Linked DNA regions of Aminobacter aminovorans. The protein of the gene in region 1 interacts with the protein of each later gene in a pairwise test. Links are inferred from orthologs where the notes say so. Each region holds a gene or a part of one and is shown on either strand. Other genes may lie near its edges.

The links.
Region 2: the proteins of secB (region 1) and secA interact in binary tests that used the Escherichia coli proteins (3 or more experiments, as listed by UniProt). The link is inferred for Aminobacter aminovorans from one-to-one orthologs.

Annotation. Positions count from the first base shown.
Region 1 is NZ_UFSM01000001.1:746,320-749,454, reverse strand. What follows is about bases 1-2,820. They hold secB (protein-export chaperone SecB), read right to left. Parts: upstream 1,748-2,820; coding sequence 1,253-1,747; downstream 1-1,252. Other genes in these bases: DY201_RS03600 (Tim44/TimA family putative adaptor protein), read left to right, coding at 2,548-2,820; DY201_RS03605 (FxsA family protein), read right to left, coding at 1,858-2,331; dnaQ (DNA polymerase III subunit epsilon), read left to right, coding at 476-1,183; coaE (dephospho-CoA kinase), read left to right, coding at 1-405. Outside these bases: more of DY201_RS03600, read left to right, coding at 2,821-3,135. UniProt on the Escherichia coli protein: One of the proteins required for the normal export of some preproteins out of the cell cytoplasm. It is a molecular chaperone that binds to a subset of precursor proteins, maintaining them in a translocation-competent state.
Region 2 is NZ_UFSM01000001.1:1,578,973-1,582,587, reverse strand. What follows is about bases 286-3,585. They hold secA (preprotein translocase subunit SecA), read left to right. Parts: upstream 286-661; coding sequence 662-3,385; downstream 3,386-3,585. Other genes in these bases: mgtE (magnesium transporter), read right to left, coding at 3,452-3,585; DY201_RS07835 (peptidylprolyl isomerase), read right to left, coding at 286-421. Outside these bases: more of DY201_RS07835, read right to left, coding at 1-285; more of mgtE, read right to left, coding at 3,586-3,615. UniProt on the Escherichia coli protein: Required for protein export, interacts with the SecYEG preprotein conducting channel.

The DNA.
Region 1 (3,135 bases):
ATCGAGCTTTCCCGCCACGTGCTGGGCGATACCGCGGCGCTGAAGAAGCTTGAGAGCATCATCCATCCGCTCGTTCGTGCCGACGCCAACGCCTTTCTGGAGCGCAGCCGCGCAGCCGGTGCGCCCATCGCCGTCCTCGACATCCCGCTTCTGTTCGAGACCAATGGCAGGGGTCGTGTCGATGCGGTCGTGGTTGTCACCGCGCCCGCCGATGTCCAGCGCGAACGCGTTCTGGCGCGCCCGGGAATGACCGAGCAGAAATTCGAGGCGATCCTCGCCAAGCAGCTTCCCGACGCTGAAAAGCGCAAGCTTGCCGACTACATCGTCGACACCGGCAATGGACTGGAGCCGGCGCGGGCCGCAGTTCAAGCCATCGTTGCCCAATTGATGGTGGGTAAGCCCTAAGCAGGCTGATCGCCGCACTTGTTCGCCGGCTGCTCGGGAGGGCATGCTGTCGGCCAAGGAGAATCAGCATTTGCGCGAGATCATTTTCGACACCGAAACCACAGGCCTCGACAACCGCGAGGACCGCGTGATCGAAATCGGCGCGATCGAGATGATCAATCGCTTTCCGACCGGCAACACCTTCCACAAATACATCAACCCGCAGGGGCGACAGGTTCACCCGGACGCGCAGGATGTGCATGGCATCTCCAACGCCGACCTCGAGGGCAAGCCGACTTTTCCCGAGATCATCGACGAGTTCATCGAGTTCATCGATGGCGCCAAGCTTGTCGCCCATAACGGCACTTTCGATATTGGCTTCATCAATGCCGAATTCGCCCGGCTCGACCAGCCGGCGATCGAGCCCGACCGCCTGATCGACACGCTGGCGCTTGCTCGCCGCAAGCATCCGATGGGCCCGAACTCGCTCGACGCGTTATGCCGGCGCTATGGTATCGACAACAGCCGCCGCACCAAACACGGTGCCTTGCTCGATTCCGAGCTTCTGGCCGAGGTCTATATCGAACTGATCGGCGGCAAGCAGTCGGCGCTGGTGCTGGAGAATTTCTCGTCGGCCAATGGCGGCGGCAATACGAGGCAGATCGAGATTGTCGTCGCCGTACGCCCCGAGCCGTTGCCGCCGCGCCTGACCGAGGCTGAACTTGCCGCCCACGACAAGCTCGTCGGCGGCCTTGGTGAAAAGGCCCTTTGGGCCAAACTGCTTTCACCAGCCGAATAGAACTGACCCCAACGAAAAAGCCCGGCGCAGAGGCCGGGCTTTCGATTGATAACGCTTGAAGGCGTAGTCTTAGCTGACCTTGACCTTGGAAGCGGCCTGTTCCTCGGCGATCTTCTGCTGGAACATCTGGGCGAAATCGATCGGGTCGAGCATAAGCGGCGGGAAGCCGCCGTTGCGGGTCGCTTCGGCAATGATCTGGCGAGCGAACGGGAACAGCAGGCGCGGGCACTCGATGAAGAGCAGCGGCAGCATGTGCTCCTGCGGGAAGCCGTCGATGCGGAACACGCCGCCATACACCAGCTCGACGTTGAACAGCACATCCTTGTCGAAGGCAGCCTTCGCGCTCAACGTCAGGTTGACGTCGAACTGCTTGTCCGTCATCGGGTTGGCGTTGACGTTGACGTTGATGTTGATGCCAGGGGCCTTATCGCGGCCGCGCAGCGAATTCGGAGCGCCGGGGCTTTCGAAGGAAAGGTCCTTCACATACTGCGCCAGCACGTTGAGCGTGGGCTGCTGCGCATTACCGTTGCCGTTGGCGCCTTCCGGCGCTTCATTCGTGGCCATTAGCCCATGTCCTCTTGGCTTGGCCGCGAAGCGGCCCGGATTGGAATCCGCGGTTCGCTAGCACGCTCGGCATGCCAAGACAAGGTTTTGCCGGCGTGGGGAGCCTTCGACTACTCGTCGCGGATCGAGCGCCACGGCGAATTGGGGTCAGGCTGGCGCGTGAAGTCATCCTCGTCGAGGTCGATGGTTTTGCCACCGGCCGGACCGCCGCGGCGGGCAAAGCCGCCGAAGTCGGTGCTGAAGCGCACCCGCTTGCTGAGAAAGCGCCAGGCCAGCGCCCGCACCGGCGGCAGGAACAGCAGGATGCCGATGATGTCGCTGATGAAGCCCGGGATCAAAAGCAGGATGCCGGCCAGCACGATCATCGCGCCATTGGCCAGTTCCTTGGAAGGATCGCGGCCAGCATCCATTTCCTTGCGGATCCGGGTCATGACGCCGAAACCCTGGACGCGCAGCAGGATCGACCCGACGATGCCGCTGAGCAGGATCAGGCCGATTGTCGCAAGCACGCCGATTTCGCTGCCGACCACCACAAAGCCGGCAATCTCGAGCAAAGGCAGGGCAAGGAGCAGGAGGGGCAGCATGAAGAGCGTCGATCCGTCCGGTTTGAGTTGACGTGACAGCCAGATGCGGTCACAGGCATAGTGCATACATCTTTAGATAGGGTGCTGCGCCTTTAATTTGAATGATTGGCGCATGCGTTCTATATGCAAGGGCTACGGGCGCGGCACAGATGCGGCGCCGGCGAATGGCACATAAGCTGGCTTCGGCCGCGAACAAGGGACGGATCGGCGGAAGATATGGAATTCTTCGATTTCGGCACGATTTTCTTTCTGATCGCAGCGGTCGTGATCTTCTTTCAGCTGCGTAACGTGCTTGGACGCCGCACTGGCAACGAACGTCCCCCCTTCGATCCTTACACTGCAGCCCGCAGCAAGCCGCAGGACGCCAATGGCAAGCCTGAGAACGTCGTGTCGCTGCCGCAGCGCAAGCGCGCTCCGGGCGAGGCTGCCGACGATGCTTATGTCGCGATCGACGCTTTCGCCAAGCCGGGCACCGACCTGAACAAGGGCCTGCGCGCCATCAAGGATGCCGACGCTTCCTTCGAGCCCAAGGGCTTCGTCGATGGCGCCAAGATGGCCTACGAGATGATCGTCATGGCCTATGCCGACGGTGACCGCAAGACGCTCAAGAACCTCCTGTCGCGTGAAGTCTTCGACGGCTTCGTCGCGGCCATCGCCGATCGCGAGGGCCGTTCGGAGAAGATCCAGTCCTCCTTCGTCGGCATCGACAAGGCCGACATCGTCTCGGCCGAGATGAAGGGCGGTGAGGCACATGTGACGTTGCGTATCGTCTCGGAGCTGATTTCGGCGACCCGCGACAAGGCT
Region 2 (3,615 bases), 830 kb from region 1 along the record:
CGTCGGTGATCTTGCCGGCGACTTCCTTCTCCACCAGTTCACCATGCAGGGCGCGCTGGTCGAGGAAGGCGACGCGACGCTGGAAGTCGGCGTCCTTGTCGAGGCCCTTCTCGACGGCCTGGGCAGCCATCAGGCGGATCTCGATGATCGACGACAGGGCGGCGGCGCGGCGCTGCTCCGGCGGCAGATTGCCGAACTGCTGACCAAGGTCCTGCTCGGCAAGCGTGATATCCGCTTCGGTGACATTCTCGCCGTTGATCGTCGCCACGATCGCATTCGGATCGACGGCAGCGGCTGCGGGGGCAGCGGCCTGGGGTGCAGGTGCTGTTTCCTGTGCAACCAGCGGCAGCGACGACAGCGCCACAAGTCCGGCGGCAAGCCCGACGCGGGCAAGCGAGGCGCTACGGAACGAAAAAGACATCTAAACTCTCCGGTGGGGTGATGACCGCACTTCCAAATCAACCTGAATGTGGCGGAATTTGGCGTCTCCGGCAGGCTCGCTGCAACGTTGACATAAGTTGTGCCCCCTCTTATCTGTCCATCGTCTTCGCGTCCAGAAGGGTTTTTCCGGGCGCTTTTCGTGTTGAGTCTGCCACCTTACGTTCCCCGGCAGGTTCGGCCGGCGGACAGTCGGCTTCATTCGAATTGAAAGGACCACTTGATGGTCAGTCTCGGCGGTCTCGCCCGTAAGATTTTCGGTTCCTCCAACGACCGCCGCGTCAAGTCGACCCGGCCCCGGGTGGAAGCGATCAACGCTCTGGAAAATGAACTGCAGGCGCTGACCGACGACCAGCTTCGGGCGCGGACCGAGCAGTTCCGCCAGGAGATCGCCAACGGCGCCTCGCTCGACGATCTTTTGGTCCCGGCTTTCGCCACGGTGCGCGAAGGCGCCAAGCGCGCGCTCGGCATGCGTCCCTTCGACGTCCAGATGATCGGCGGCATGGTGCTGCACGGTCGCGGCATCGCCGAGATGCGCACCGGCGAAGGCAAGACGCTCGTCGCCACCCTGCCCGTCTACCTCAACGCTCTGACCGGCAAGGGCGTGCATGTCGTTACCGTCAACGACTACCTGGCCCGCCGCGACGCCGAATGGATGGGCCGTCTCTACAGGTTCCTAGGCCTGTCGGTCGGCATCATCGTGCACGGCCTGTCCGACGAAGAGCGCCGCGCGGCTTACGCCTGCGACATCACCTACGCCACCAACAACGAACTGGGCTTCGACTACCTGCGCGACAACATGAAGTACGAGCGCGCCCAGATGGTGCAGCGCGGTCACTTCTTTGCGATCGTCGACGAAGTCGACTCGATCCTGGTCGACGAGGCGCGCACGCCTCTGATCATTTCCGGTCCGCTCGAGGACCGTTCGGAAATGTACAACACTGTCGATGCCTTCATGCAGCAGATGGTTCCGTCCGACTACGAGGTCGACGAGAAGCAGAAGACCGCCATCTTCACCGAAGAGGGCACCGAGAAGATGGAGAACCTGCTGCGCGCGGCGGGGCTGCTCAAGGGCGAGTCGCTCTACGACATCGAAAACGTCGCGCTGGTCCACCACGTCAACAATGCGCTCAAGGCGCATCGCCTGTTCCAGAAAGACAAGGACTACATCGTCAAGGACAACGAAATCGTCATCATCGACGAGTTCACCGGCCGCATGATGCCGGGCCGCCGCTTCTCGGAAGGCTTGCATCAGGCGCTGGAAGCCAAGGAACACGTGGCGATCCAGCCCGAGAACCAGACGCTGGCCTCTGTCACTTTCCAGAACTACTTCCGTATGTATGAAAAGCTCGCCGGCATGACCGGTACGGCACTGACGGAAGCCGAAGAGTTCGGCAACATCTACAATCTCGACGTCACCGAGGTTCCGACCAACCTGCCCGTCAAGCGCATCGACGAGGACGACGAGGTCTACCGGACGGTCGAGGAGAAGTACAAGGCAATCGTCCGCGAGATCAAGGAAGCCAACGCCAAGGGCCAGCCGACGCTGGTTGGCACGACCTCGATCGAGAAATCCGAGCAGCTGGCAGAACGGCTGCGCAAGGATGGCTTCAAGAATTTCGAGGTGCTGAACGCCCGTCACCACGAGCGCGAAGCCTCGATCGTCGCCCAGGCCGGCAAGCCGGGCTCGATCACCATTGCCACCAATATGGCCGGCCGCGGCACCGACATCCAGCTCGGCGGCAACGCCGACATGCGTATTGCCGAGGAACTGGCCGACATGCCGGCCGGCCCTGAGCGCGACGCCAAGGAGAAGGCGATCCGCGAGGACGTCGCCCGTCTCAAGGAAAAGGCGCTGGCTGCCGGCGGCCTCTACGTGCTTGCCACCGAACGCCATGAAAGCCGCCGTATCGACAACCAGCTGCGTGGCCGCTCCGGCCGCCAGGGCGATCCGGGCCGCTCGAAGTTCTTCCTGTCGCTGCAGGACGACCTGATGCGCATCTTCGGTTCCGAGCGCATGGACGGCATGCTCCAGAAGCTGGGCCTCAAGGAAGACGAGGCGATCGTCCACCCCTGGATCAACAAGGCACTGGAAAAGGCGCAGAAAAAAGTCGAGGCGCGCAACTTCGACATCCGCAAGAACCTGCTCAAATATGACGACGTGTCGAACGACCAGCGCAAGGTGGTGTTCGAGCAGCGCATCGAGCTGATGGATGCGACCAGCCTGACCGATACCGTCGCCGAGATGCGCCATGACGTGATCGAGGATCTCGTCTCCAAGCACATTCCCGAAAACGCCTATGCCGAACAGTGGGATGTCGCAGGCCTCAAGGAAGGCGTGATCCAGTATCTCAACCTCGACCTGCCGATCGAAGAGTGGGCAAAGGAAGAGGGCATCGCCGAAGAGGAAGTGCGCGACCGCATCACCGCCGAAGCCGACAAGGCGGCTGCCGACCGCGCCGAGCGCTTCGGCCCCGAGGTGATGACCTATGTCGAGCGCTCCGTGGTGCTGCAGACCATCGACCATCTCTGGCGCGAGCATCTGGTCAATCTCGACCATTTGCGTTCGGTCGTCGGCTTCCGCGGCTACGCCCAGCGCGACCCGCTGAACGAGTACAAGGGCGAGGCCTTCGAGCTGTTCCAGGCAATGCTCGGCAACCTGCGCCAGGCAGTGACCGCGCAGTTGATGCGCGTCGAACTCGTGCGCCAGGCCGCCGACGCGCCGCCGCCGGAAGCACCCGAGATGCATGGCCACCACATTGACGGCACAACCGGCGAGGACGATTTCGGCGAAGGCTCCGTTGCCGTCCTGCAGGACAGCCGCGTGGTCGCCGCCGAGGATCGCGACCCTAACGACCAATCGACCTGGGGCCGCGTCGGCCGCAACGAAGCCTGCCCCTGCGGTTCGGGCAAGAAGTACAAGCACTGCCACGGCACCTTCGCCTGATAGGCAGATTGATCGGAGAATGAAAACGGCGGCCCAGTGGGCCGCCGTTTTGATTTGTGCTGTCAGCTACAGCAGCGTGCCGTGAAGTATCAGCAGAGCGATGCTGAAATAGATCACCAGTCCGGTGACATCGACGAGCGTCGCGACGAACGGCGCCGAGGCGGTTGCCGGGTCGAAACCGAGGCGCTTCAGGACAAACGGCAGCATCGAGCCGGTCATCGAGCCGAAGG